3 regions of the Paenibacillus tritici genome follow, and region 3 is predicted to be linked to each of the others. Evidence: riboswitches for the same ligand, from Rfam matches in the RefSeq annotation. Region 3 holds a riboswitch; each other region holds the start of a gene.

What was found. Region 3 has a riboswitch for cobalamin ahead of KDC22_RS08865 (energy-coupling factor ABC transporter permease). Riboswitches for the same ligand answer to the same signal wherever they lie in the genome.
Region 1: linked by a shared signal. The riboswitch ahead of KDC22_RS02400 (anaerobic ribonucleoside triphosphate reductase) and the one ahead of KDC22_RS08865 (energy-coupling factor ABC transporter permease) in region 3 are both predicted to bind cobalamin.
Region 2: linked by a shared signal. The riboswitch ahead of KDC22_RS04590 (S-layer homology domain-containing protein) and the one ahead of KDC22_RS08865 (energy-coupling factor ABC transporter permease) in region 3 are both predicted to bind cobalamin.

What each region holds. Positions count from the first base shown of each region.
Region 1 covers NZ_CP073365.1:537,491-547,426, reverse strand. The annotation lists gene KDC22_RS02410 (sugar phosphate isomerase/epimerase family protein) at 1-343, opposite strand, end outside; gene KDC22_RS02405 (MTH1187 family thiamine-binding protein) at 390-698, opposite strand; cobalamin riboswitch at 1,050-1,282, shown strand; gene KDC22_RS02400 (anaerobic ribonucleoside triphosphate reductase) at 1,531-3,516, shown strand; gene nrdG (anaerobic ribonucleoside-triphosphate reductase activating protein) at 3,513-4,040, shown strand; gene ssuE (NADPH-dependent FMN reductase) at 4,131-4,700, opposite strand; gene serS (serine--tRNA ligase) at 5,109-6,395, shown strand; gene KDC22_RS02380 (5'-nucleotidase C-terminal domain-containing protein) at 7,159-9,936, shown strand, end outside.
Region 2 covers NZ_CP073365.1:1,078,740-1,088,675, forward strand. The annotation lists gene KDC22_RS04580 (hypothetical protein) at 1-1,201, shown strand, start outside; gene KDC22_RS04585 (GAP1-N2 domain-containing protein) at 1,198-4,356, shown strand; cobalamin riboswitch at 5,509-5,704, shown strand; gene KDC22_RS04590 (S-layer homology domain-containing protein) at 5,898-8,078, shown strand; gene KDC22_RS04595 (DUF4430 domain-containing protein) at 8,982-9,936, shown strand, end outside.
Region 3 covers NZ_CP073365.1:2,094,226-2,104,161, forward strand. The annotation lists gene KDC22_RS08830 (5'-3' exonuclease) at 1-859, shown strand, start outside; gene KDC22_RS08835 (hypothetical protein) at 1,021-1,959, opposite strand; gene KDC22_RS08840 (peptide deformylase) at 1,974-2,390, opposite strand; gene KDC22_RS08845 (alpha-N-arabinofuranosidase) at 2,575-4,071, shown strand; gene KDC22_RS08850 (DUF6171 family protein) at 4,085-4,360, shown strand; gene KDC22_RS08855 (hypothetical protein) at 4,874-5,296, shown strand; gene KDC22_RS08860 (ArsR/SmtB family transcription factor) at 5,860-6,792, opposite strand; cobalamin riboswitch at 6,943-7,135, shown strand; gene KDC22_RS08865 (energy-coupling factor ABC transporter permease) at 7,520-8,284, shown strand; gene KDC22_RS08870 (energy-coupling factor ABC transporter substrate-binding protein) at 8,284-8,577, shown strand; gene cbiQ (cobalt ECF transporter T component CbiQ) at 8,574-9,362, shown strand; gene KDC22_RS08880 (energy-coupling factor ABC transporter ATP-binding protein) at 9,395-9,936, shown strand, end outside.

The DNA of each region.
Region 1 (9,936 bases), 1.6 Mb from region 3:
CCCTCGTTACATCCTCCATAGTAGGGTTCGGAGGAAGCGGCGCCGACGGGGTGATTATATATTGCAGTCCGAGCTCAACCGCGTATTCAATCTCTTTGGCTAAGGCCTGTTCCATCTTCTCCAGACTACTGAAGTCCAGGCCTACATGCGCCGAAGGGGCGGCCAGGCCAAGTTCATCCAGCTTACGGCGCAGTTCCGCTGCAGATACTCCGAAATAACCGGCGAATTCCACGGCCTGGTACCCCATCTCTGCAACCTTGGCCAGTGTGCCGAGGAAATCGCGCTCCGTCTGGTCACGCAGTGTATACATTTGAATTCCGATCTGCTGTGCTGCTTCTGTCATGAAGAATCCGCTCCTTATCGGTGATTCTGATTAGATACTATATGGGTTACTCTCCTTGCAGCTTGCGTTCCACCGCTTCCAGCTTGCTGCGGCTCGTGGAAGGCTTGTCACGGCGGTCATCCATCTTAAGGGAGGTGGAGACTCTCTGTGCTCCTGAGGTAAAGGGCGATTCATGCAGCGCTTCTACCGCAGCCAGAATCCGCCCGACCGGCCCTTCAATAATCGTCCCCATGGAAGTAAGCTCATAGGTAATTCCCTCCACCGTCTGCAGCACACGCTGCATGTCGGCCACATAGCTGCTGAGACTGGTGCTGCCTGTGCCGATTGGAATAACGGTCACTTCGCCAATTGCCATTGTGACATCCCTCCTGAATATGTGGTATGCCTAACCTGATCATCGCATGCTGGCCTTCCCTCCTATTGTACCCCTTCACCGGCCCGCCCACAAATCGCCAATCCCCCTTTCTTCTATTCTATCTTTCCAGACGAATTGCGAGGATTAGACGCACTCTATTTATGGATTCTTTGTGGCGTATTTTCGGAGATTTCATGAATCATTTCGGCCGAATTAATAGGAAAGTTGTGGATTACCTGTGGACTAACTGTGGATCAGCTGTGAGTAAAAGCGCGGAACCCGCTCCCCGTGCGGGATTACAAAAAAACATTTACAAACACAATATATTGAGTTACGTTTATTAAACAGTAACAAAATATAGTAGAAACAGGTGTTTCACTCTCTCAATGGAGAGGAGACTTAATAGGGAAACGCGGTGCAAAACCGCTGCGGTCCCGCCACTGTAACCGGCTGCTCCAAGGTGCCCTGCGCTCCTGGAGCTACACCCTCCGGCCAACTGCCACTAAGGAGCGGAATATGCTCCCCGGGAAGGCGCCTGAGGCTATGCCGGAAGCCAGGAGACCTGCCTGTTTCGGTGGCACCGCTACGACTCCTGCGAGGAACAGGCGAGGTGTCCGTATGCGGCCAAGCACGGGCAGAGTTAGCCTCCCGTTATCCGGGCCAGAGGCTGCCGATACCTGAGGACGATACGTTTATCGTCTTCAGGTATCGGCTCTGCGTTACGCATTCGGGCATTTCCCGCCTTTCCGGCCGGAGATGCTTTTTTTACTGACTTCCTGACAGACTACAGATAGAGATTGACGCTTACAATACGAGAGGAGAGAGCTATATAATGACGCTGCTGGAGAAACGTTATAACGAAGGACAAGCTGCACAGGAGGTTCTTTTGGAAGAGGTCATTCATCTGGGACGGGATATTATCGACAGCCGGGATCTGGATCTGCTGCGCGAGAACGCCAATTTGAACGGGGAGAGCTTCTCCGGCAAAATGAGCAAATTCGGCAGTGAATATTCCAAGTGGTATGCCCGCAACTTCACCATGCCGCCGCAGCTCGTGCAGGCTTCTCTTGATAATGTCGTTTATGTACACGACCTGGATCAATATGCCATCGGAACCACGAACTGCATCTTCATTCCGTTTGAACGGCTTCTGCGCGAAGGCTTCAATACCGGCAACGGCAGCGTGCGTCCTCCCAACTCGATTATGACGGCGATGTCGCTGGTGGCGATTATTTTCCAGTCCCAGCAGAATGCCCAGTACGGCGGCGTATCTGCCAACAAGCTGGACTATGACCTGGCCCCTTATGTCACCAAGTCCTTCGCGAAGCTGTTCCGCAAGGGCGTGGAATATTTCGAGGAAAAGGCAGTAGTAGCGGAGCTTGGCGAGATCACAATGAGCCGCACCGATCTGGCAGAGCAGTATCCGCGCGCCTTCCGTTTCGCCCTGAAGGAGACGGAGAGCGAGACACTCCAGGCAGCAGAGAGTATGGTACATAACCTGAATACAATGTCCAGCCGCTCCGGCGGCCAGATTCCATTCACCAGCATCAACTACGGGACCTGTACCTCACCGGAGGGCCAGCTTGTAATCAGCTCCCTCCTGACGGCCACGATGAATGGACTTGGCAGCGGGGAGACACCGGTGTTCCCGATTCAGATTTTCAAATGCAAGCAAGGCGTCAACCAGCAGCCGGGCGATCCCAACTATGAGCTGTTCCTGAAGGCCGCAGAGTGCTCTGCACGCAGATTGTATCCGAACTTCGCCAATCTGGACGCTCCGCTGAACATGCAATACTATGATCCGGCGGACCCGGATACCGAATTTGCTACAATGGGCTGCCGGACCCGTGTTCTCGGCGACCGCTTCGGACGCAACCGTTGCTCCGGCAAAGGTAACCTGTCCTTCAATACGATCAACCTTGTGCGCCTGGGTCTTACTTACGGAACCGTGACCGGCCGGCGCCTGGCCGCTGATGAAGAAGGATTCATCGGAGACCTGAATCACTATATGGATGTGGCGCTGGACGGCCTGCTGCACCGTTTCCGTATTCAGGCTGCGCAGAAGGCCAAAGCCTCCGATTTCATGATGCGCGAAGGCGTCTGGGAAGGCGGCGAGCAGCTTGCCCCCGATGACAGTGTCGGTGAACTGCTGAAGCATGGCAGCCTGTCGCTGGGCTTCATCGGGATGGCAGAATGCATGAAGGCCATGTACGGCAAGCATCATGGCGAAGATATGGAGATCCATGCCAAGGCTGTGGCCATCGTCCGCCACATGCGTGAATATTGCGACCATAAGAGCGAGGAGCTTAATCTGAACATTACCTTGTTCGCCACCCCGGCCGAAGGGCTCTCCGGCAAGTTCACCAAGATCGACCGCAAGGTTCTTGGCTCGATCCCGGGTGTAACCGACCGTGAATACTATACGAACTCTTTTCATATCCCGGTCTATCATGAACTGAGCGCAGCCAAGAAGATTAGCCTGGAAGCCCCATTCCATGAATATTGCAACGCCGGAGCGATCTCTTATGTAGAGCTGAACGGTAATGCCCGGAGCAACCCTGCAGCCTTCGTCAAAATCATCAAATACGCGCTGGAGCAGGACATCAGCTACTTCAGCATCAACCACCCGATCGACCGCTGCTCCGGCTGCGGCTATGAAGGTGTAATCGGTACGAATTGCCCTACCTGCAATGCGCATGAAGATACTACACATATCCGCCGTCTGCGCCGGGTAACCGGATATTTGACCGGCGACTATCAGACCCGCTTCAACGCTGCCAAGCAGGCCGAAGTCCGGGACCGCGTTAAGCATCTATGAATATCTGCGGATATTACCCGGAGTCGATCAATGAGGGGGAAGGCCTGCGGGCCGTCCTCTTCTTCAGCGGGTGCCGCCACCGCTGCCCAGGCTGCTTCAATCCGAAGACCTGGAACTTTAACTACGGAGAGGTCTTCACCCCGGAGCGGCAGCAGGAGATTATAGAAGAGATCGCGGGCAATCCGCTGCTGGACGGGTTGACGCTCGCGGGCGGGGACCCTTTTTTCTCGGCAGAGGAAGCGGCAGCGTTCATTCACGAGCTGCGGGCCAAGCTGCCGGGCTTCCCGGTCTGGATCTACACCGGCTATACGTACGAGGAGCTTACGGCTTCCCCCGGTTCAGCGGAATGGAAGCTGCTGGCCTTATGCCAGGTGGTGATCGACGGCCGGTTCGTCGAAGAACTCAAAGACCTGACCCTCTCCTACCGGGGAAGCAGCAACCAGCGGATTATTGATATTCCGGCGAGCCTGGCGGGCGATATGGTCGTACTGTGGGAGCCGGAGCTGTGCTTTCAAGGGGTATAACATTCACATACAAAAAGGCACTACACTCCCGCATTCGGCTAGTGTAGTGCCTTTTGATTGTACCGGGCAGATGGAGGCAGCAGCCTAACGTTATTCTACGGCTGTTGATTGCCCTGCCTTACGTGCCACCTTATGCTCGGTCTCTTCCGCCAGCTCCTCCAGCACGCTGTTCAGGCGCAGCTTAAGTTCTTCCGCCAGCTCGACCACTCCCTGGTCGTTACGGACAGCCTGGGAGTCTACCGCATAGACTCCGCCAAGAATATAGCGGGCGCCCAGCACGGATAGTACCGGCTTCAGCGCATAGTCAATGGCGAGCAGATGCGCGAGGCTTCCGCCCATGAAGAGCGGCAGAACGATTTTGCCGGCCAGCCCTTTTTGCGGAACCAGATCCAGGAAGGTCTTCAGCACTCCGGTATAGGACGCTTTGTACACCGGACTGACTACGATTACCGCATCGGCTTCGGCTACGAGACCGTTCGCCTTGACGATGGCTTCGCTCTCAAATTTGGTGTGGATCAGATCCTCCGCCGGAAGCTCCGCTACATTAATACGCTCCACTTCAAACCCGCGCTCCCGCAGACCATTCTCTGCATATTCAATCACGGCATTGATCCGGGACACCAGGGATGGCGTTCCGTTGATTACTACTATTTTGGCCATTTCCGCACCTCTTCCGTCTGCTATTATAGGATATGCCGGGCTGCTGCACCGGACACTGATACTTCAAATTAGTAATAATCCTAGCAGAGTACAAGGAATTTTGTCAAACCTCAATTATACTTGCAACCCGGCGCTGCTCTGGTTATAATAAACGGCAAACCTATATCCCGACCAGGCCAATGAACGGCATCCAACCGCGAGGCGTCTGCGACCGGAGCAGCTCCCTGTTCCCTAAGTTTACCGGGTTTCGCCCGTTACCGCGAAGACCAAAGAGGGCCTTATTCCGTGCATTAGAGTTGCTTAACGTGAATGAGGTCAACCTGGGTGGCACCGCGAGCTGACGCTCCTCGTCCCATGGATGAGGGCGTTTTTTGCATTTTTATAACCCCAAGAAGGAGCGGATGCGGCATGCTGGACATGAATTGGATCAGGGAGAATGAGGACATTGTACGGAAGACGGCAGAGTGGAAAAGGCTGGAGTTCCCGCTTGCGGAGCTGCTGGCATGGGATGACCGGCGGCGGCTGGCCCGCCGGGAGACCGAACAGCGCCGGGCGGAGCGGAACGCGCTGACCAAAGAGGTCGAGCGGCGGCTGCGCCAGGGCGACGCCGAAGGCGGAGAACAGGCCAAGGCGCAGGTGCGGACGCTTAATGGCGAGTTGACGAAGCTTGAGGCCGAGCTGCTGGAGGCGGAGCGCCGCTGCGGGGAGCTGCTGCTGCTCGCGCCGAATCCTGTATCGGCCGATACGCCGATCGGGCCGGATGATAGCGCGAACGTGGAGCTGCGGCGGTACGGCACGCCGCCGGTATTCGGCTTCCGCGCGCGGGACCATGTCGAGCTCGGAGAGCTGCACGACATCCTCGACCTTCCGCGCGGCGTCAAGGCCGGCGGCCCCCGCAGCTATGTGCTGAAGGGAGCCGGTCTGCTGCTGCACCTCGCTGTGCAGCGGCTGGCCCTGGATGTGCTGATGCAGCGCGGCTTCACCGTCATGGATGTGCCGGTGATCGTCCGGCCGGAGGCCTTGGAGCGGACCGGATTCTTCCCCGGCGGCATGGATCAGACCTACGAGCTGACGGGAGAGAAGCGCTGGCTGGCCGGCACCTCGGAGGTGTCGCTGGTCTCGCTCTACAGCGATGAGACGCTGGAGCTTGAGCAGCCGCTGCGGCTGGCCGGGATGTCGGCTTGCTTCCGCCGCGAGGTAGGCTCGGCCGGCCGCGATGTGCGCGGGCTGTACCGGGTACACCAGTTCTCGAAGATTGAACAGGTGGTAATGTGCCGCAACGACCCCGCTGAGTCGGAGCAGATGCTCCAGGAGATTCTCGGCAATGCAGAGCATATTCTGCAGCTGCTGGAGCTGCCTTACCGGGTAGTCGTTGTCTGTAGCGGCGACATGGCGATGAAGACCCATAAGCAGTATGACATCGAGACCTGGATGCCCAGCAGAGAAGCTTATGGGGAGACGCATTCGGCTTCCAACCTGCTCGACTTCCAGGCCCGCCGCTCAGGCATCCGTTACCGCGATGAAGACGGGCGGCTGCAATATTGCCATACCCTTAACAACACTGCGGTGGCCACTCCCCGCATTCTGATTCCGCTGCTGGAGAACCACCAGCAGGAGGACGGAACGCTCTATATCCCGCAGGCGCTGCGGCCTTATATGGGCGGGGCTGAGTGGATTGAACTTGGTATAAAGTGAAGCACACTTTCGCTCGGCACGCCTATGTCTTCCTCACGGGGACGACATGATGCCGATCATGACTGGCATTGCTGCCAAACGCTTCATGAAGCCCAGCCGGTGAAGATTAGCCGCATCTGGAGAGCGTAGTCAGATCAGGTATTCCTTAAACTATGATGTTTGCAGAAGACCCCTTATCCACTTAATGGTGGAGCGAGGGGTTTTTGTTTTATTAAGGCCGCTGGCTGGCCCTTATTGGAACTTTGAGCTGTCTGTGACGAGCTCTGCTAAAGCTCTAACTGTAGTTTGTACAACTAAAGCGATCTGGAATTAGCCCGAGAAGGGTTTAATTGCATTTTCTACAGCTAAAATCCCCCATATTCCGCAAAAGCAGGTTCACCGATGTTTTTAATTGTACAGAATACAGTTAACCCGGCAGATCCGTGATTTCATCGTCTTTTAGCTGTACAGAATACAATTAAGCTCCTGTGTATACCCTACCCATCCTTTTCAAATGAGTATTAGAGTTGCTTATAAGCAAAAATAGTATTTTCTTGAATATAACCTCTCTCCGGTCGCAAGGTGTCATAGATTATTTACTATATATATTAAATATTTTTATGCATGTTGTATAAAGTTCACTCTATTATTTTTAATTAGTGAGAATTTAATATATATTCATATCATACAACCTTCCATTTTACAAATAAATGGTATGATTATGAAGGTTGTACATTATAGTTTCGAGAGGAGTGGGTTTAGGATAATGATTATTTCTCACAGGATGCGAAAATGGTTCTCAGCAGGGCTTGCAGTTCTAATGCTCATCGGCATTGCACTACCTGCCGGACAGAGTGCACAGGCAGCGACGGATAACAATAATATTGTAATCTCACAAGTCTACGGCGGCGGCGGAAACGGCGGGGCTGAACTGAAGAATGATTTTATTGAACTATATAACCCTACCGATACAACAGTGAGTCTTGAGGGCTGGAAGGTGCGTTATGCGAGCGCCGGCGCCAACGGTGATCTCAATACGACAACCGCTATCACAGTGTTAACAGGTACCATTCCTGCTAAAGGATATTTTCTGATCCAGCAATCGGCCGGTACCGGAGGTACGAAGGACTTGCCTGCCCCTGATTATACAGGAATATTACAATTGGGAGCTTCCGGCGGTAAAGTTGACCTCATAGATACCGCCAATGCACGTGTTGATATGGTTGGCTTCGGGGCCGCGACTGCTTATGAAGGCAGCGGACCTACAGGAGTACTGAGCAGCACGCTCGCCGCTGTGCGCAAGGCTGCAGTAGGCGCACCCGCAGGCAGCCGCGGCTTGGATACAGACAACAATGCTGCAGACTTCATAGTTCAATCCCCTGATCCGCGCAATAGCAGCTATGGTACCGCTCCGGCTGTAGCAGCGGTAACGGCCATCCCGGCAGCCAATGCCTGGCCGGCCGGAACAGCGATCTCCCTTACCACATCCACAGCAGGTGCATCTGTCTATGCCGCAGTCTACACAGGTGGCTCCGGAGGAGAATTCAAACCGTATAGCGGTGAAATCCTGCTGAACTCACCTACTACAATCAAGACTTACGCCTCGGTATCGGATTCAGTGTACAGTCTGGTGTCGACTTATGATTACACCATCCTTGAGAAGCAGGATATTGCTTCTATTAGACCTGCGGTCAAAGGTCAGAATGTCTGGACTGAAGGGATCGTTACCCATATCGACGGGGCGAAGATGTACATTCAGGATTCGTCCAGAGCCATCGTATTGTACGGATTCCCGGCATTCGCGGAGGTCGGAGATCTCGTTGAAGTTCAAGGTGCTATGGATATTTACAGTAACCTGCAAGAACTCAAGCCTGTCACTGGACTTGAATACAAAGTTATCACTGCAAATGCCGGTGCACCTGCCGCTAAGCTAATCACTGCCGCTGACCTGACAGCTGCCAATGGTGAAGCCCATGAAGCGCAGCTCGTCACCATGGAAGATTTGACCATCATTAGTAAAGATGGAAATAATGTCATCGCCAGCCAAGGCAGCCAGACATTTAAAATTTATTCCGGACTTCCCCAACTGGTAAAGGATAAACATTTTGATAAAATCACTGGTGTAATTGAACAATTTAATGATGCCTATCAGTTCATTCCGCTCAGCGCAGAGAGTCTGGTAGAAGAACTGTTCTCTGTTACCGCCAGCCCCGGTGCGGGCCGGATCATCACCGGTAGCTCTGTTACGCTGTCCAGCCCCACCGAAGGAGCAGCAGTCTATTATACGCTTGACGGATCAGAGCCAACAACAGCCAGTACGTTGTACACAGCCCCCATCCCGATAACGGCAGACACGGTGATTAAGGCTGTTGCTTCAGTCACAGGTCAGACCAGTAAGGCCTATACTTTCGAGTATATAGCTTCAGAGCCTCCCCGCATCCATGATATTCAGGGCGTATCCCACACCTCTGAATATACCGGACAGACTGTTACGGATGTCGAAGGGATAGTTACTGAATACGGATATACTTTTGCAAACGGCAATTATAAAGGCTTCTTCATTCAGGACCTTGAACCGGACGATAATGACAGCACCTCCGAAGGAATATTCGTATACAGCACGAGCACCGGCCTGAAGCCTGATATCGGGGATCATGTATCCGTCTCAGGAGTTGTATCCGAATATAATGAGGGAAGCAGCAGCAACATGACTTCCACACAAATCACACTCAGCACCATCCATACAATAGCCAAGGGAGCAGTCCTGCCAGAACCAGTAGTGCTGGGCAAGGGCGGACGGGTTATCCCTTCTTCGATCATTGATAATGATAATTTAACTGAATTCCAGCCTTCTGAAGATGCCATGGATTTCTATGAGTCTCTTGAAGGTATGCTCGTTACCCTTCCTGCCCCTACAATTATTAGTCCTTACTGGACAAGCGGCAGCGGTACATCAATCGTATATAACATTCCGGCAAGAGTAGACAATGGGGTAGAAGATGTCATTACACCTGCCGGGGGCCTCGTACTCCGGGGAGCAGACAATCTCAACCCGCAGCGCCTCCTGATCGCCTACAGTGATCCTGGCCAGCAAGTCGGTACAGGTGATAAGTTCAATGGTGATGTTACAGGCGTTATCGGCTACAACAACGGCAACTACAAAGTTATCCCTGCAAGTGGAAGCCTGCCTGGTATCACCACAAGCAGCTTCACACAGGAAACCTCTACTATTACTGTAGATGAAGAGAAGCTGCTGGTTGCTTCCTACAATATTGAGAACTACTATCCAGGCGTAGGGGCCACGAAGATTCAGAAGCTGGCCCAGTCTATCACAGTCAATCTGAAAAAGCCGGATATCATCAGCGTTGTGGAGATGCAGGACAGCAATGGTGAGGTCGACAATGGTACAGTCGAAGCTAATGCCGCCGAACTGATTCAGGCGATTCAGACCGCCGGTGGACCAGCTTATAATTACGTTGACATTGCTCCTGTAAATAAAGCAGACGGCGGGGCACCGGGCGGAAACATCCGCGTAGGGTTCCTGTATAATCCGGCAAGAGTC
Region 2 (9,936 bases), 1.0 Mb from region 3:
TATCGTCTGCCCGTTCTGCTTCTCCCGCTTTGAGCCGGAGGAAGTGGTGTTCCGGGCCATGCACAGCCGTGAGGATGATGAGAATTACGCACTCGGTGAGGATGATCTGCTGAATAAGTACCGTGAGCGCTTCGGGCTCGATTCGGTGGACGATATGGAAGCGATTCTGAATCCGGCGGAGATCCCGGAGGAGTATCATCATTATACGGACCATGTGCTGACCGGCCTGACCGACCGCTATGGCGTGATGACCCGCAGACGGCTCTGCCCGTCCTGCCATAATGAGCTGCCGGTGACTGCCGGGAAGGTTCCTAGCAATATTATCTCGATCATCGGGGCTTCCCAGGTAGGGAAGTCTGTCTATATGACCTCGCTGATCCATACGCTGCAGCATACGACGGCAGGGCATTTCGACGCGGCCTGTATGCCGCTGAATGCCGAGATCAGCCGCAAGTTCCGCACCTTGTATGAAGAGCCGCTGTTCGAGCGGGGGGATCTGCTGGCATCTACCCAGAAGGAGAAGATGCAGGAGCCGTTTATTTTCCAGTTCGTATTCAAGGATGAATCCAAGCCCCCGCTGACGCTGGTATTCTTCGATGTGGCCGGTGAAGGGATGGTCGATCAGGATTACCTGGGTCTGCACGGCCAGCATATCAAGAACTCCGCAGGGATTCTGTTCATGGTCGATCCGCTGCAGATCCGTTCGGTCCGGGAGAAGATCCGCATCAACTTCGGTGACCGTCCGGGCGAATGGGTGTCGCAGTATGATGAGCCGCGTGATGTGGTGCTGACCATGTTCGGCGATTTCATCGCTTATCAGGAGAAGAGCAAGACCGAGATTCCAACTGCTGTGGTTCTGGCCAAAAGCGATATGCTGCACTCCCTCAAGGATGAGGATGGAGATTATATTAAGTCCAACAGCAATGTGTTCAACAACTATGTGCACCGCAAAACGCTGAATCTGGACGAGTTCCACAACATTGACGGTGAAATCCGCCGCTTTATCGAGAAGGTGGACCGCCCGTTCAAGGATACGATGGATGTGTATTTTGCGAATACCGGTTATTTCGCCGTATCTGCGCTGGGCAGCAATCCGGTCAATCAGAAGGTGGAGGGCGTGGTCAGTCCGATCCGGGTGGATGAGCCGTTCATCTGGCTGCTGCACAAGCTGAATTATATTGAGGGGAGCGACGGGCCGTGAACAGATTCTCAGGGTCCATGATCACCCAGCAGATGTATACACGCGAGCGCCGGGGCGTATACCGGGCGACAGAGGGATTCGATACGGTAGCGAAATCGGAGGGTCTGGACAATAATTTTGTCAAAAAAATTCTACATCCCTTCTGCCTCTACGATGCACCGGCCGAGCTTACGGCTCGCGGCGAGAAGGATGAGGAGCTGTATCCTGCCGCGCTGCACCTGTTCCACACGGAGAGCAATGAGACGGTGATCGGCCTCAGCCGTTATCTGGCGGCGGATTTCACCGGACAGCGGAGCGCTTTTTTTGCCCATAATTTCGTGGTGCCGCCTATCCGCTCGGAGGAGATTGTGGAAGGATACGGGGGCTGGCTGCATGCCGGATTCGCCCGGAGTTATGAGGGGGAGCCGGGCGGGACACTGCCTGAACTGGAGTCTATTCCGGTAGAACCCCGTGAGCGTGCAGAACCGGCAGACCCGCGGACAGTGCTGAGCGGTCTCGGGTTCACCGAAGAGCTGTTCAAAGCCCTGCTGCAGGCGGTTATGCTGTCCGTAGCCGGGAAGAAGAAGATTTATGTAGCGCTGGATGTGCCCGTCAGTGAGTTGTCGCAGCGTGCGGTGGAGCTGACGGAGGTCCTCTACGCTTCATTGCCGTATGACTTCCGCCGCAGGCTGGGAGTGATCACTTATGCCAAAGAGCCGCAGAGCCGCAAATACATCCACCTGACCTTCGTGGAGAAGGGCTCGCTGCGTCCGGGGGACCGGAATATTGAGAAGGATTATATCTTCGATCTGGCAGGCGCAAGGATTCTGAATGCCGACTTCGGGGAATCCCGGCAGACTTATGCCGATCTGTCCTGGAAGATTATGGGGAAAAAGGGCGGGAATCTCAGGGATTTCGCCAAATTTGCCGACTCCCTGCTGCTCGGGGAGAGTGTGGACCGCAAGCTGTCGCTGGCCCTCTATAATGAGCTGGCTGTCTTTTATGAAATTGAGCAAGGCAATGAAGCCTTATATCCGGAGAATAAAAACGCTGTGCTGGGCGGCCTGCTCTCCTATCTGAAGCCGGAGGGGAAGCTGGACTCGCGGGCGCGGCTGAACGATATGTTCCTGGAGCGGTTCGACCGCGAATATGAGCTGATCCGTCAAAAAGGGATTCCGTCGCCGGAGATCCTGGAACGGTTCAAGGAGTATTTTGCGCTGCCGGGCCATAATTACCGGGTCAAAATTGTGGATTACTTCATCAACGGAATGCTGAACTGCCGATCCGCTGGACGGGAGGATGTGCTGGCTGCGGCGTATGGCATTATTGACAGCGATGCTGCCCTCAGTGAGGCTTTCTTCAAAAAAGTGCTGTCTCAATCGCTCTTCCGCAGAGCGCTGTTCGAGCCGTATCTGGAGTCCCGGCTTGCGGCGGCAGCCGGAACGGCGGATGTGCTCCGCCTCGTAGGCCACTTCGGCCGGAGTCTTCCGGAGGTGCTGCAGCAGGGTTCTGTGCGCGATACTCTCAAGGAATATTTACTGGAGAAGCTGCAGCGGGAGCCTGATCCGGTAGCGGCTGTAGCCGCTGTTCACGAATCGGTCCAGCAGGCGGAGAAGCAGCGCCGCAGAGGCGGCGGAGTGCATCCTGAGGCCTTGTCGCTGATGCAGGAGCTGGGGACCTCGGCCGACCGCTTCCTGCTGAACCGGATCTCGCTGGACGAGCTGTCCATGGAGCAGCTGCTGGAGATTTCATTCCTGCGCTACCGGGATACGGCGGACTGGCAGCCGCCGCTCGATGCGATCGCGAAGCGCAAAGCCAACGCGCTGCGCGCGGCCTACCGCTGGTTCGGGGAGGAGCGGCCGGATGAGGAGATCTTTGACGGATTGTCCCCGCGGGAGCTCGACGATGTACAATTGCTCGGTGCACGCTGGCTCAAGGATTCGCGGAGCATCGAGCCGTTCGACCGGCTGCCGCTGGCCTTCTATCACAGCAGTGAACGCGAAGGCGGTCCGCTGGATTATGATGCGCTGCTGGACCTGGTGGCCCGCAAGGCGGGGAATGATAAGGAGACGGTATACCGGTTCCTGGTCTGGGCGCAGCATAACCGGCTGTTCAGCATCTCGAACAAGAAGCTGTGGCCGAATTACCGGCGGGCAGTGCTGAGATATTTCCTGAAGAGCGACCGCGAAGCGTTCAAGAACCGGGACTTCCGCAAAAGCTATATCTCGGCAGCAACGCCTGCCATGCAAAGTGTCTATAATGAAGCCAGCGCCCAGCTCGCTTCGCCGCTGGCGCGGTGGATCAGCCGCAGCCGATTTCAACTCCTGATCTCCGGCAGCATCCTCGGGATCGTGCTGGTTATTGGCATCATCGTTATGGGTCAGCTGCGGCAAGGCGGTACGGATATCGCTGCGCCGGTTGCCAGTCCCAGCCCGCTTCCGGCAGTGACCGGAGAGGCCGGCGGACCGGCCCCGGTCTCTGTCCGGCTTATCGGCGCGAAAGTCAGCGGCGATGCAGGCAGCGGCGGGAATACCGGCGGCGATGAAGGCAGCGGCGGGAATACCGGCGGTGATGCAGGAGACGGTGGGAATACTGGCGGCGATGCGGGAAGCGGCGGGAATACTGGTGGTGATGCAGGAGGCGGCGGGAATACTGGCGGCGATGCAGGCAGCGGCGGGAATACTGGCGGTGATGCAGGCAGCGGCGGAAGTGGCAAGCTGGTGTTCAGCTTTGCCGCTGTGGCGGACTGCTCCGCCTTCAAGCCGGCGGAGATCAAGGTGGTGTCCGATAACAGCGTTACGGACACTTACAAGGTCAAGGCAACGGTTCAAAGTTGCCAAGTTGAAGAGGGTGCCGGAACGGACGGCGGCGTGAAGGGTGAAGAGGGCGCTGGAACGGATGGCGGCGCGAAGGGTGAAGCAGGCGCCGGAACGGACGGCGGCGCGAAAGGTGGAGCCGCTACCGCAGGAGCGGCGGCGGGAACTCCGGCACGCGTATACGAGGTGACGGTGGAGCTGGAGCCAAGCGCGAAGCTGGCCGTGGGTGATATGATCACCGCCGGAGGCTATACGCTGAAGCTGCAGGCTGATCCGGACAGCATTCCGGGAAGTACAGCCACAGCGGCACCTAGCGCGGAGCCGTCCGCTTCCGCAAGCCCGGAAGCGGACGCGGAATGAAGCAGCGGGGGTTCCCTAGCTGCAAGCTGAGCTTAAGCTTTTAACAAACGGCTTAGAGCGTCTTGTAATCCCTGTTACTCCGGTATTTATCGAAGGGACAGCATTTCGCCGGGTGACGGGCCTTAGTAGAACAAAGATTTATACTAGTGTAAACTACTTTAGCAGCTCGCTGGTTGAGGGTTTGCCGTGTCCCGAACGATTGCGGTACTTACTTATGCTTAATGCACTCTGTACAACTAAACCGTCTGATCTATCCCTGAATACACGCTTAGATGTATTTCGTACACTTAAACTAGCATCTGTAGCTTGGTTTCACCCATTCGGGCAAATTTAGTTGTACAGACTACAGTTATAGGAGGGAAGCCTTCCTTTTTACTGTTTTTAATTGCGCAGAGTACAACTATCACGGAATGTTCTTTTCTATCACCGAATGTTCTCTTCAAACTGAGCTTCATCCATTGCTGTATTACCTGAATGAAGTCCCTTTTTTGGTTCGGAGGCGCGACTAGCGGACTTATTCTGGCACCAGCAGATTGAAGTGAGTTGGATGTTAGGATATAAGTGTAAGTGCGCTGGTGTCCGTATGCTTGCGTAACGTTGGCTATGGAGAGAAATTAGGGCTGCTTGTCCGTTAACACACTTGGAAGAATGCTCTCTACTGCACTTTGTACACTCAAATCAGGTATAATTCGTGTTATTTGGCGTTCTGTTGTATTGGGTACATTCGGTTTTGGGTATTTTGCCCGTATGAGCAGGATCTGCCACATTCTAATGCATGAAATACAGCAGAAGGTGTTATCGGCACCTTTTATTCCAATTCTGATGTACATAATACAATCAGCCTTCTGCTGTTGACTCCGAGGATGCCCCACCGCTTGACCTGAAGCAGAAGAACAACCAAATTTGTCCTGAACAATACAAGTTGCCGGGGGAGCGGGCACGTACTGTTCAGGATTTTTGTATTTTCGCGGAAACGAATGTCATCCTTTTAAAGGACAGTGCAGCGTTTCTTCTTGGCGGAATAGAGCATTAGATTGTCGGCAATAGAAACAGCTTGTCTATAGACATACAGGGGAATAGTAGATATGATTGTTTGAGAATATTTAAATTTAATAAGCTTTGGGAAAAGGTGCGGATTCCTTAGAAACAATGTGTTGTTGCTATCAGAGGGCTTAGCGTTTCTAAGAGAGGATCTGCTTAAAAGGGAAGTCCGGTGCAAGTCCGGCGCGGTCCCGCCACTGTAAATACGGAGCGACTCCTGAAGAAGCCACTGTCTGCTAACTGGATGGGAAGGCGGGGGAAGCGGTGAAGTATGAGCCAGGAGACCTGCCTGTTCCGTTGTTGTTTCTATTCTTCGGGGGTAAGAATGTGGAAGCAGATGCCGATATAGGCTAAGGCTGCGGGTCGAAGAGAAATCGCCCAGGCAGCCGCCCTGTGTTGTATTCTTCCCCGGCCGCCCTGTACAGGGCGGTCTTTAGGTTGCCGCCGTACCGGCGGAGGAAGCAGGATTCATCCATTCTATTTCAGGAAAGAGGTTAGTTATGAAGAACCATTCTTTATCATCTAAGTTCACACGGCTGGGGTTGGCGGTAGTTATGCTGTTCGCCATTCTGGGAGCAGCCGTGGCCCCGGCAGGACAAGCTTCTGCATTGGCGGGGGCTGCTGCACAGGCAGGCGGAACTGCCGCATCGGCATCATCCGCTCTGTCCGCAGGTACGGCAGCCAGCGTAACCGATGCAGTCTATGCCACTGCGGAGTTCGTGCTGAAGAACGGAGTCCAGTCGGACTGGCAGGCTATGGGCCTTGCCCAAGCTGGCTACAAGGTTCCGGCCAGCTATCTGAAGGCGCTTGAAGGTAAGGTAGCTGAGGCTAAGGGTGTTTTTGCCAGAGCTACGGACTATGCCCGGATCACACTTGCCGTTAAGGCGCTGGGCGGCGACCCGGCGAATGTGGCAGGATATAACCTGATCGAGAAGCTGTACAACAACGATAAAATCACGGGCCAGACGCTGAACAATCCAGTCTATGTGCTGCTGGCGCTGGATTCTGGAAGCTATACCATTCCGGCAGATGCGAAATGGACGCAGGCCAAGCTGCTGGCAGAAATTCTGGCTAAGCAGAATACCGACGGCGGCTTCACTCTGACTACGGGTGCGAGTGATCCGGATATGACAGCGATGGTGCTGACCGCACTGGCTGGTCATAAGCAGGAAGCGGCTGTGAACACTGCCGGTCAGCGGGCGGCAGCCTGGCTTGCTAAGGCTCAGGACAAGAACGGCGGATACGGTGACAGCAGCGAGAGTGTTGCTCAGGCCGTGATTGGCCTGTCTTCCTTCGGCATTGACCCGGCAGGAGCAGACTATACCAAAGGGAATGTGAATCTGGTCAGCAAGCTTCTTAGCTTCAGTGCAGCAGGCGGCGGGTTCGCCCATACTGCAGGCGGCAGCTACAATCAGCTCTCTACAGAGCAGGCACTGGAGGCATTGGTAGCCTACAAGCTGCTGGGTACAGGCGGCAAGTTCTTTGATCTTAGCGGTACTGCTGTGAAGAATCCGCAGGTCAGCGTCTCGGTTACTATTGAAGGTCCAAAGGGAACCGTGGCTGAGGGCAGCGTGTACGCTGGAAATGTACTTAAGGCGCTTGAGAAAGCGGCAGCGGACAAACGCGTCACCCTGGTCAATGAAGCAGGCAATTACGTGACGGGGATCGGCGGTGTGAGCGCGGGTGCTTTTGGCGGATATGATGGCTGGATGTATGTGGTAGCCCGCGGCGGAGCATGGATCTATCCAAGTGTAGGTATGGGAGATTTCGTGCTGGAGGAGAATGACCGCATCGTTGTCTATTATGGCGGAGATAACACGCAGGTGGTAGATTCCGTGATCCTTACTCCTGCACAGCCGCAGCCTGGACAAGATATTTCAATCAAAATCACCCAAAAGAAATGGGTATGGAATGAAGCGACCTTCACCTCCGATCCGGTCACTTCACCGGCGGCAGGAGTGCAGGTAACCATCGGCGGCAAAACGGCAACTACGAATGCTGACGGCCTGGCTGTTGTTACAGGGGGCCTGCCAGCGAATAAATATACACTCGCAATTACGGGATATCAGAAGGACAACACACCTGCAATCGTTCGTCATACGCTGGCGTTGACCGTGGCTTCTGCTGCGGCTAGCCGTCCTGCTTTTGGCGATGTGAAGTCGATCTCGCCTTGGGCGCTGGAGTCGGTATACACGGCGTATGACCGCAAGCTGATGAATGGCGTGAGTGAGGGGACGCTGGTCTTCGCACCGAAAAAGAACATTACCCGCGCTGAATTCGCAGCGCTGCTGCTGCGGTTAACCGGCAAGGAGACGTCTGCGGCGGCTTCCGCTGGGGCCTTCAGTGATGTTAAGGCGGATGCATGGTATTATGGAACAGTGAATAAAGCGAAGGAGCTCGGTATCATCAGCGGAGTAACCAGCACCACCTTCAAACCGGACGGGCTGGTAAGCCGCGAGGATATGGCTGTGATGATTGCGCGAGCTTTTAAGCTGGATATGGCATCGGCCGGAGCAGGAGCAGGTACATTCACCGACGAAGACGAGATCAGCGATTATGCCTTGTCTGCGGTACGCACGGTGACTGGCCTTGGATATATGAGCGGAACCGGCGGCGCATTTGATCCTTCCGGTGCTGTAACCCGGGAAATGGCCGCTGCTGTGGCTGTTAGATTGCCTTAGGAGCAAGAAATCGGGTGATGGGCAGCGGCCGGAAGACTGAGGGTTCACCGCAGTGACGGCTTAGCTTGAAGTACAATCTTAGTGCGTCTTATGTAAGTGGATAAATGACATCTAATTGCAGAGGAAATTCAGCACACCCTGAAGCAGTTGGATAAACAGCACTTAAATTCGGCCAAATGGCAAAAGGATGGATGATTGGCTGAATTAGATGCTGTTAATCCACCTAAAGTCCGTGAAACAGTAGAACGGAAACAATTAAGTGTACAAAATCCAACTGCTGTTGCTCCAGTAGCAAATGACTGTTGAAGCGGCTAAGGCTGATGTAATGGGGTTACTGGTTACTGAAGCGGATAAGCCGGATGAAGTGATCTAAAGTAAAGTGATCTTGAAGTAACCCTGAAGCGATACTGAAGTGAACCTGAAGCGATCTGAAGTGATACTGAAGCTACTCTGAAGTGACCTGAAGTAACCCTGAAGCGATCTGAAGTGACCTGAAGTAACCCTGAAGCGATCTGAAGTGACCTGAAGTAACCCTGAAGCGATCTGAAGTGATCCTGAAGTGAACACTGAAGCGATACTGAAAGCGATACTGAAGTGACCTGAAGCGATCTGAAGCGATCTGAAGTGACCTGAAGCGATCTGAAGTGATCCTGAAGAGACCTGAAGTGATCCTGAAGCGATCTGAAGTATCCCTGAAGCGACTATCTTATGCTGCCGGTTGGGTGGCTGCAGACCGAAGGGGTCGGAGGGAAGCGGATATTCAGCGGTGGGATGGGTGGCACTTTGCCTGGAAACTGTTTAGAATTAATAGTAACTCGAAAAAGAAAACATAAGGTGTATGGAGGAACGGGGAACAGGCTGACTGCCCCCGTTCTTTTCCCTTTTTGTGGAGGTGTGAAGGTAATGTTCAGTCTATCAAAATCAGGCCGGGGCAGGCTCGCTACACTGCTTCTGCTCCTGCTGGTATTGCTGCTCCCCGGCTGCTCCAACGCGCAGCCGGATGAGGCAGCCGGCGGGCCGCAGCCGCCCGCCGGGTCCCAGGCCGCGCAGACGACGCGGCCTCCAGACGAAGCGGCTCCGCTGCCGGGAGCCGCTGAGGGCACTGCCATACCGTCCGCTACGGCGGACGGCATGGCAGCTTCAACCTCCGGCGCTGCGCCCGCCGGAGCCGCTGCCGCTGACGTAACGGGGAAGCCTCCCGTTACGCCAGCTCCAGCACAGGCACGCGCCAGCGAGTCTGCCGCGCAGCCTTCGGCGGGCAGCGGTAAGCCCGCCGCACCATCTCCGGCGGGCAGCGGTAAGCCTGCCGCGCAGCCTTCGGCGGGCAGCGGTAAGCCCGCCGTGCCATCTCCGGCGGGCAGCGGTAAGCCCGCCGCGCAGCCTTCGGCGGGCAGCGTCAAGCCCGCCACGCCATCTCCGGCAGGCAGCAGCAAGCCTGCCGCGCAGCCTTCGGCGGGCAGCGGTAAGCCCGCCGAGCCATCTCCGGCAGGCGTCAGCAAGCCTGCCACCCAATCCCCGCCGGTCAGCGCCGCAACGCCGCGCCCGGCAGACACAGCCAAGCCGGAGAACCGGGTGACCCTCTCCATTACCGGAGATGAGGAGCACGGGGTTATCCTGGCCGCTGCGGATTATGAGATAGTGAAGGACGAGAGTGTGCTGGAGCTGACTAAGCGGATTACGCGGAAGCAGAAGATCCAGATGGAATATCAGGGCAGCAAGGCTTTTGCTTATGTGGAAGGTATTGATAATTTGTACGAAAATGATCACGGCTCAGAGAGCGGCTGGATGTACAAGGTGAACGGAGAATTCCCGTCCAAGGCGGCAGGCAGCTGGATCGTTCAACCCGGAGATACCATTG
Region 3 (9,936 bases):
TTATGGAGGATATATCCGCAAGACCAGCGCCGGGCTTCCGACGAATGCGGTGTATGGATTTTTGCAGTATTTTTTCGACGCGGTAAGTACGTTTGAGCCTTCACATGTGGTCTGCTGCTGGGATATGGGCAAGGGCACGTTCCGCTCGGAGAAGTATGACGGCTATAAGTCCAACCGCATTGACGCCCCGCTGGAGCTGATTCCGCAGTTCGATCTGGTGAAGGAAGTGGTGGCTGAGCTGGGCGTGCCGAATATCGGTCTGGTGGGTTATGAGGCAGATGACTGCATCGGTACACTGGCTTCGTGCTATAGCGGGGAGTCGGAGGTCTATATTCTCACGGGTGACCACGATATGCTGCAGCTGGTGAATGACAGTGTCAAGGTCGTGATTATGAAAAAAGGCCGCTCCAACTACAAAGTGTATGATCCGGCGGAACTTTTGGCTGAACGGGGACTTACTCCTGCGCAGGTGATCGACCTGAAGGGCTTCATGGGCGACACCAGCGATAATTATCCCGGTGTGAAGGGCATAGGCGAGAAGACCGCAACCAAGCTGCTGACCGAATACGGTACGGTGGAAGGTGTGATCGAGAACCTGCATCTGCTGCCCAAAGGCGTACGGGCCAAAATCGAAGCTGACCTCGACATGCTGCATCTCTCGCGGGAGCTGGCGGAAATCCGCTGCGATGTACCGGTGGTCTGTGAACTGGCGGACTGTCTGTGGTCGCTGCAGCGGGATAACGCGGCACGCAAGTTCAACGAGCTGGAGTTCGGCAGCCTGATGCATCTGATCGGCGGGATCGCCGAGGTCCGGGATGACCGGGGAATCGTACAGATTGAACTCGGAGATTTGGGCTGAAGCAGCACGATAGAATTAGTACAAAAGACAGTAATGCTCACCTATTTGGGAGCAATACTGTCTTTTTTAAATAGAAGAATTTATATGTTTCACATGATAGATTATCCTTCAATTTCTCGCTGAAACGAATGCCGTCCTTTAAGAGGACGGCGAAGCCTTGTCTACTTGCGGGTGAAGATGTATACAGCGTTGTCCTCGGACGGCGGCAAGATGAGGCGGGATAATTCCTCATTCAGCTCCATGTCAAAATCTTTGGCATTGTAGTAGGAATCAAAATCACCGGTTATCGCAGGGTCACGGGTACCAATAACGATGTACATCTCCACAGAACCGGAGTGAAAGACATGCTTCTCGTAAGGGTTGCCGGGGACCGGCCATGAACAGATGACAACCTTGGGAGCATAGCGGTTCAATGCGGTTTTGGCGTCTGCTCGTACTACATGAGCGGGATAAGAGATATAGTGTGCCCAGCTATAATCATCGGTTGCTGTGCATGGCGTACCGTTATCGTTCAAGAATCCGGTTAATGTGCCGTCACCCGCAGCGATCTCCAGACACTCGCGATCACCAATCAAAGCGGACAGCTGCTTGATTAAAGGCTTGGAATAGAAACAATATATCCCTTGTTTATTAACAAGCGGCATTAGAATTTTGGGGTTGATGATCAGTTTCCAGAATACCCGGAACAGGATGAGAGATACGGGCTTGCGAACAAGCTTTTCCCGGAACAGCAGTCTTTGCAGAATGAAACCATCCCATAGATTGAAGCGCACGGGTCCGGTAGAGGTCTCCGAAGAAACTGCAAATTGCAGCTGTTCAATCAGATAAATCGCAAAGCGGGCCTTGATAATATGGGGAAGAAAGGTGTTGATGGTGGTTTGATTGAAGCCACTTTTGACAATTTTATTCTTAGCAATGGTTGCACTGCTTGTATATTTCCGGAGTGAATGCTGAATGAGGTTGGATCGTCCACGGCTGGATAAGGCATTGATCTCAAGCAGCACCTCGTCTTTGTATTCAGGGTATTCTGACAAAAGCGTGCGGGTATCAACTTCATTCCTCAGAATCTGCTCGGCAACAGTTTTATTGAATGTCTGCATGGTTGTCTCCTAGTTCAAATGACAATGCCGTCGCAATGATCCACCTCATGCTGGATGACCTGCGCCGCAAATCCTGTGAACTTCTCATAATGCTTCTTGAAATTATAGTCGAAATATTCTACCTCAATATAGTCGTATCGTTTCGTTGTGCGTACACCTTCAAGCGACAGACAGCTTTCCTCGGCTTCATAAGGACGGGCGCGCTTCTTGATCACCGGATTGATCATTGGGATGGTCAGCTGATGCTCGATGCGGATGGCGATGATGCGCTTGTTGACACCGATCATATTAGCAGCCATGCCGACACATCGGTCTGAATTGGCGCGCAGGGTTTCCACAAGATCCATTAACACCATCAAATCCTTGTCCGTCGCCGGAGTGGACCGCTGGCTTAGTATCGTTACATCTTTACAAATAGGTCTGATCATCATACTCTCCATTTGTGCGTTATTTGTGTGTTAATAATATCATTTTTTGCCGGGAAGTGAAATGCGGGGGGCACTGTGTGCTGTGCAAGATAAAGATTGACGAACCGGAGGAAGCTTGACTATAATATTAATATAAGTGTTAAATGATTAACAAATATATTAACCTAAAGAGGAGCGTTAACTTCCCATGGCAGAACGCATTGTACTGAACACCGACATCCGCAAAGGTAAGATTGACCGCAACATCTACGGACATTTCGCTGAGCATCTTGGACGCTGTATCTATGAAGGCATCTGGGTGGGCGAAGATTCCCCAATTCCGAACACTAAGGGTATCCGCAACGACGTAGTGGAAGCGCTTAAGGAAATGAAGATTCCGGTACTTCGCTGGCCGGGCGGCTGCTTCGCCGATGAATACCACTGGAAGGACGGTATCGGCCCGAGCGAAGAGCGCAAGCGTATGATTAACACACACTGGGGCGGCGCGGTAGAGAACAACCATTTCGGTACGCATGAATTCATGCTCCTCTGCGCGATGCTGGAATGTGAGCCGTACATCAACGGTAATGTAGGTAGCGGAACCGTGCAGGAGATGTCCGAATGGGTGGAGTATTTGACCTTTAACGGCGTATCCCCGATGGCTGAGCTGCGCCAGAAGAACGGCCAGGAAGAGGCCTGGAGTGTAACTTACTTCGGCGTGGGCAATGAGAACTGGGGCTGCGGCGGCAATATGCGTCCTGAATATTATGCTGATCTGTACCGCCAATATCAGACGTATGTACGTAACTATGGAGACAATAAGATTCACCGGATCGCCTGCGGGGCGAATGCGGATGATTATAACTGGACGGAAGTATTGATGCGCGAAGCTACCCGCTTCATGGATTCCCTTACTCTGCACTACTACACCCTGCCGACTTCCGATTGGGCGAATAAAGGTGCGGCTACCGGCTATGGAACGGATGAATATTTCAACACCTTGAAGAAGGCGCTGTTCATGGATGAGCTGGTGACCCGTCACAGTGTCATTATGGACAAATACGATCCTGAGAAAAGAGTAGGCCTGATCGTCGATGAATGGGGCACCTGGTATGATGTAGAGCCGGGTACGAACCCGGGCTTCCTCTACCAGCAGAACACGATCCGCGATGCGCTGGTGGCCGGCTTGACGCTGAATATTTTCCACAAGCACAGTGACCGTGTGCGGATGGCAAACATTGCACAGACCGTTAACGTGCTGCAGGCTGTCATTCTGACCGAGGGCGAGAAAATGCTCCTGACTCCAACCTATCATGTATTCAACATGTACAAGGTGCATCAGGATGCAGAATTGCTGGAGCTGACTGTAGACAGCCCGGTATACAGCTATGAAGGCGTAGAGATTCCTGAAGTATCGGCTTCGGCTTCAGTCAATGCTGAGGGCATCATTCATGTCAGCCTGTGTAACCTGAATCACGCTGCACCGGCAGTATTGCCGCTGGAGCTGCGCGGACTGGCTGGACAATCAGCAACCGTAAGCGGTACTACACTTGCCGGATCTTCCATTGATGCTCACAATACCTTTGAGCAGCCGGAAGCTGTAAAGCCGCAGGCGTTCAACGCCTTCAAGCTTGAAGGCGACACGTTGACTGTAGAGCTGCCGCCAATGTCGGTAACTGTACTGGAAATTACTCCGAAAGCGTAAGGAGAGTATCAGCATGACAACCACTTCAGCCTGCAAGGGATGCCGGGAGGAGTACAAGGTAACGGACGCGCAGATTGCCCGGATTCTGGCCTCGTCCATGTTCAACCCCGGCAATTCCGCTTCAGACGAGGTTTACGCCGAGCGGCTTGCCCTTTGCGGGACTTGCCCCAAGCTGCAGGATGGCGTGACCTGCACCGCCTGCGGCTGTATTATACCTGTCGTGGCCCGGCTGAAGGCCCGCAGCTGTCCGTTGCCGGGCGGCGGGATGTGGCAGCCGGTCAAGGAATGACGGCTGGGGTAAGCGGCTGAGCGGGTAGAAGATAGCGGATAGAAGATAGCGGATAGAAGATAGAGGCAATGCCATATGAACACCTCCAACCTGCATAATTGCAGCGGGTTGGAGGTGTTTTTGGTTTGCAATGGGAAGTCTGATAGCCTTCCATTGAAGATAGGGGGCGAAATCAGAAGGATATAGGATTCGGGAGCTGCCGGAGGCAGGCTGGGAGGAGACGGTAGTTGGCTGATAGGGTCGGAAGGGGACGGTAGAGAGAGCTGAAGGAGAAGCAGAAAAGAGACAAGGGAGAAACCAAGGAGTAAACAAAGAAAATAAGGGGGAATAAGGCGAGAAGCCGAGGAGAATCAAAGGAGAAACCAAGGGGAAATAAAGTGAGAAACCAAGGAGAAACCAAGGAGAAATAAAGTGAGAAACCAAGGAGAAACCAAGAGGAAATAAAGTGAGAATCCAAGGAGAATCAAAGGGAGAAATCCCTCTGGTATAGCGGAAAGTGGACTGGATGAGGAAATGAGAGGGAGAAATCCCTCTGGTTCAGCGGAAAGTGGGCCGGATGAGGAAATTAGAGGTATAAATCCCTCTGGTCCAGCGAAAAGTGGACCGGATGAGGAAATGAGAGGGAAAAATCCCTTTGGTTCAGCGGAAAGTGGGTCGGATGAGGAAATGAGAGGGAAAAATCCCTCTGGTTCAGCGGAAAGTGGGCCGGATGAGGAAATGAGAGGGAGAAATCCCTTTGATCCAGCTGTAAGTGGGCTGGAGGAGGAAAAGAGAGGGAAAAATCCCTCTGGTATTGCGGAAAGTGGGCTGGAGGAGGAAATGAGAAATGAAAATCCCATTGGTTCAGCCGAGTGTGGCGTAAGGAGAGTAATAAGGAGCACAAGTGCACCCGAATTCCCCGGACGCGGGCCAAATGAGCAAAATAAGGAGCACTAGTGCACCCGAATTCACTGGACGCTGCCCTAATGAGCCAATGAGGAGCACAAGTGCACCAGAATTCACCGGACGCGGGCCAGATGAGCCAATGAGGAGCACAAGTGCACCAGAATTCACCGGACGCGGCCCAAATGAGCCAATAAGGAGCACAAGTGCACCAGAATTCACCGGATGGCGGCCAAATGAGCCAATGAGGAGCACTAGTGCACCAGAATTCCCCGGACGCTGCCCAAATGAGCCAATAAGGAGCACAAGTGCACCAGAATTCACCGGACGCTGCCCAAATGAGCGAATAAGGAGCACAAGTGCACCTCAATTCACCGGACGCTGCCCAAATGAGCCAATGAGGAGCACTAGTGCACCAGAATTCCCCGGATGCGCGCCAAATGAGCAAATAAAGTGCACAAGTGCACCAGAATTCACTGGACGCAGGCCAAATGAGCCAATGAGGAGCACAAGTGCACCTCAATTCACCGGACGCTGCCTAAATAAGCCAATAAGTAGCACAAGTGCACCTTATTACGCCCCATGCCACCAGATGCAGGCGAATGGAGAAGCAACTTCTAGATGGAAGCGGGCAGGTCGGCAGCAGTGTCCGTATAAAAAAGTTCAAAAACTAGATCCTCGTTATAATTACCGAATCCCTTGCCGAACAGCGTAAGACCGCCGATATGCTCGGCATTCTCCTCAACCGAGAGTCTGAAGGTCCACTGTTTATTACGGATACCTACCTGATCCAGAGTAACCTCGGACAGCTTCTGTCCATCCATGAAGGTGCCAGCCTTGGTAATCCGCAGCTGCTTGAGCAGCCCGTATTGGTTCGTAAGCGCTGGCCACCAGGCCGGGGTATATTTACCCGGATTATCCCCGTAGTCGCCGGGGCTTGTCCAGAAGCCGAGAGACTGCCCGTTCAGGGTGAAGGTAATGTCCGAGGGCCAGTTATTGTTGACGGACGGGGCTTCGGAAGCAATCTCCATGGTGATCGCAAGCTCCTCCGGCATCTGGCTCGACAGCAGGAAATTCGGAATTTTGTATTCCACGAACCCCTTGCCGAACCACAGGATACCGGCATTCACCCGCTCCTGATCCCAGAAATAACGGGGATCGTCGAAGTGGCCGATGACCCGCTCCGTTGTAGACAGTCCGCAGGTAGGTTCAATCTGGAAGTCCGAATAATGTCCCACCGGAATCTCCTTGCGGTACCCCCTGCGCGGGGTCCGGGCTTGTCCGGGAAACACAATCTCCGCTCCGTCGGCGGCGAGCGTACAGATCTTCTGCAGGCCGCTTTTGCCGGGAGCCATATGGCTGCGGATAAGCCCTGCCGCTTCCAGCTTGCGTACATGCATCGTCATAATGGCGCTGCTAAGCTTAAGGGCTCCGGCCAGCTCCTTCACGTTCATGGGGGTATCGGACAGCAGCCGCAGCATGTGCAGGCGCACCGTGCTGGATAAAGCTTCGTATACGGGCAGTGATTGTTCGGTTAGATCAAGTTTCATCGGATGCCTCCACGCTCAGGTTATATAGTTAATAATTATATTACTCAAACAAACTTTCTACAAGCAAATGAATGCAATGGATAGCTTATTGGGCTGCCTTTCCAATTTATATCACAGACAGGCTAATCTCTGTCCGCTATGATGTAGGATGAATTAGCGATGAAACAAGGTGCTCTTGCCCCGACGGGCAAGGGATAACAGGGAATCGGGTGCAAATCCCGAGCGGTCCCGCCACTGTAAGGAAGAGCTGAACTTCATGAGGTCACTCGGGAATCCCGGGGAAGACGAAGTCCACAGCGCCGGTATTCCAAGCCAGGAGACCTACCTTGTCGACGCACACCACGACTCTACGCGGATAGGAGCGGTGTACGGATAGGTTAATGAGATGAAGCGTTCTGCCCTGAAGGACCGGAGGAATCTTGAGTTTAGAGAGGACACCCGGTTTATAGCTGCTGGCTACAAGGACACGGCCCAAGTGATGGGACGATGAAAAGCACCTTGTTCCGTTTAGCTACGGACTGCGCGCTCTATCAACTTGCCTGCGTACATACACTTCCCACCCATCAGGGTGGGTTTTTTTTGGGAAGATAAGAATGTATATGCTCCGCGCATGAACATTCCTTATCTTTCCCGCTGAAACGGATTGCGTTCTCTTGAAGGATGGCGCAGCCGGTTCTGTTTGAACTTGCAAGGATGTACAGAAACTCAAAAACATGGAGGCTGACAAATGAAGAAGCGTAGTTTTTGGAGCTTTGCGGCACTGGTTGCCGGATTTACCATGTACTTTATGTTGAATGAGCCGGGTACGGCCCGGGCCATGCACATTATGGAAGGGTTCCTGCCGGTAGGCTGGGCCGTGTTCTGGTGGGCGGCGTTCATACCGTTCTTCGTGCTGGGGATCATCAGGCTCAGAGCCATGACCCGGGAGAATCCGGAACTGAAGCTGCTGCTGGGTCTGGCAGGGGCGTTTACCTTTGTACTGTCTGCGCTCAAAATGCCTTCCGTAACTGGAAGCAGCTCCCATCCCACCGGTACCGGACTTGGTGCTGTGATGCTGGGGCCGCTCCCGATGGGCGTGATCGGCTCTATTGTCCTGCTGTTTCAGGCGGTGCTTTTGGCGCATGGGGGGATCACTACGCTGGGTGCCAATGCGTTCTCGATGGCGGTGGCGGGTCCTTTTGCCGGATATGCCGCGTATAAGCTGATGATGAAGCTGCCGGAACGGGAGAAGCTGGCCTTGTTCTGTGCCGCAGCCGTAGCGGATCTGAGTACGTATGTCGTGACTTCCTTTCAGCTTGCGGTGGCTTTTCCGGCGGCGGATGGCGGTGTTCTGGCCTCTTTTCTCAAATTCGGGGGAATCTTCGCCGTCACGCAAATCCCGCTGGCTGTCAGTGAGGGGCTGTTGACCGTATTGCTGTGGAACTGGCTGAAATCGTATAGCCCGAATGAATTGTCGCTTCTGAAGCGCAAGGTGAACGGAGGAAGAGCCTGATGAGCAATAAGTGGAAAAACGGATTGATGCTGCTGGCCGTTGTCCTGCTGTGTGTGCTGCCGCTGCTGCTCGTGGAGGGGGAATTCGGCGGGGCCGATGATGCAGCCGAGGGAGTAATTACGGAGCTCAATCCTGACTATAAGCCCTGGTTCAAGCCGCTTGCCGAGCTGCCGGGGGAGACGGAGAGTATGCTGTTCGCCTTGCAGGCAGCAATCGGTGCCGGAGTGATCGGTTATACCCTGGGGCTGCTGAAAGGAAAGCAAGGCGGGACGAAGCAGAATAGCAGCAAGTGATCAGACGGATTGACGTTCTGTCCTATAATAACGCGCTCAGGCTGCTGTCTCCCATGTGGAAAAGCGCATTCGCAGCCCTGATGTTCCTGCTCTCCTATACCGTGCATCCATTGCTGCAAATGGCAATCACCTTATGGATGATGTCGTGGTGTATTCTGCAGGCCAAAATTCCCTTCCGTGCCTACGGACTGCTGTTTGGTACAGCGCTGCTGTTCTACGGCCTGAGCATCCCGGCCCTGCTGGTGGAATTCGGGCATCCGGCAGCGGGGCAGGCGGGTGTATTCCAGCTTCCGGGCCTGCCTCTGCCGGTATATATCACAGCGGCAGGACTACAGCGGGCCGGAGAACTGCTGGCCAGGATCTCGGCCTGTATGAGCTGCTTCTTCTTCCTGATGTTCACTACGCCGTTCAGTGAACTTCTACAGGTACTCCGCAGGCTGCGGATGCCGCAGATTGTGCTGGAGCTGATGCTGATTATGTACCGGTTCCTGTTCCTGCTGACAGATGCGGCGCACGGGCTATTGCTGGCCCGGAGGCTGCGTGGAGGCCGTAGGGGGTACAAGGCGAAGCTGCGGGAGACTGCGGCTATGGCGGGAGCGCTTTTTGGCAACACCATGCACCGTTATTATGGATTATCGCAGGGGCTGCTGGCCCGCGGATTCACTGATGAGATTATTCTGCCGCCCTATAGCGCGCCCCCTGTGCCGCGGCGTTATGCTGTCCAGGCGTATGCCGGGATAGCAGTGCTGGTGCTGGCGCAGCTCTGGCTGTGGGTGCGGGGGTGAAATTTGGCCAAATCACATTAGAGGAGTAAGTAATGGATATGGAATATAGTCTGGCTTTTGACGGGGTGATGTTCCATTACCCTGACACGAAGGAGCTCGCGCTGCATGAACTGACACTCTCCATTCCCAAAGGCAGCAAGACGGCGGTGCTTGGTCATAACGGCTCGGGCAAATCAACGTTATTCCTCCATGCCGTAGGCATACTGCGTCCCCAGAGCGGCAAGGTTCTACAGGGAGGCAAGGAGTTATCCTACGCCAAAAAGGAGCTGGCTGCGCTGCGGCGGAGGGTGGGCCTGGTCTTTCAGGACCCGGAGCAGCAGCTGATCCTGAGTACACCGCTGGAGGATGTGTCGTTCGGACTGCGCGGGAGCGGCATGGATGAACCGGCTATCGCTGCACGCTGCCGGGAGGTCATGGAGCTGCTGAATCTGGCTGAGCTGGGTCATAAACCGATTCACCAGCTGAGCCTGGGCCAGAAGAAGCGCACCGCCCTCGCCGGTATAATGGCCATGGAGCCGGAGCTGATTCTGCTGGATGAGCCGACCTCGTATCTGGACCCTTTATCGGAGCTGCA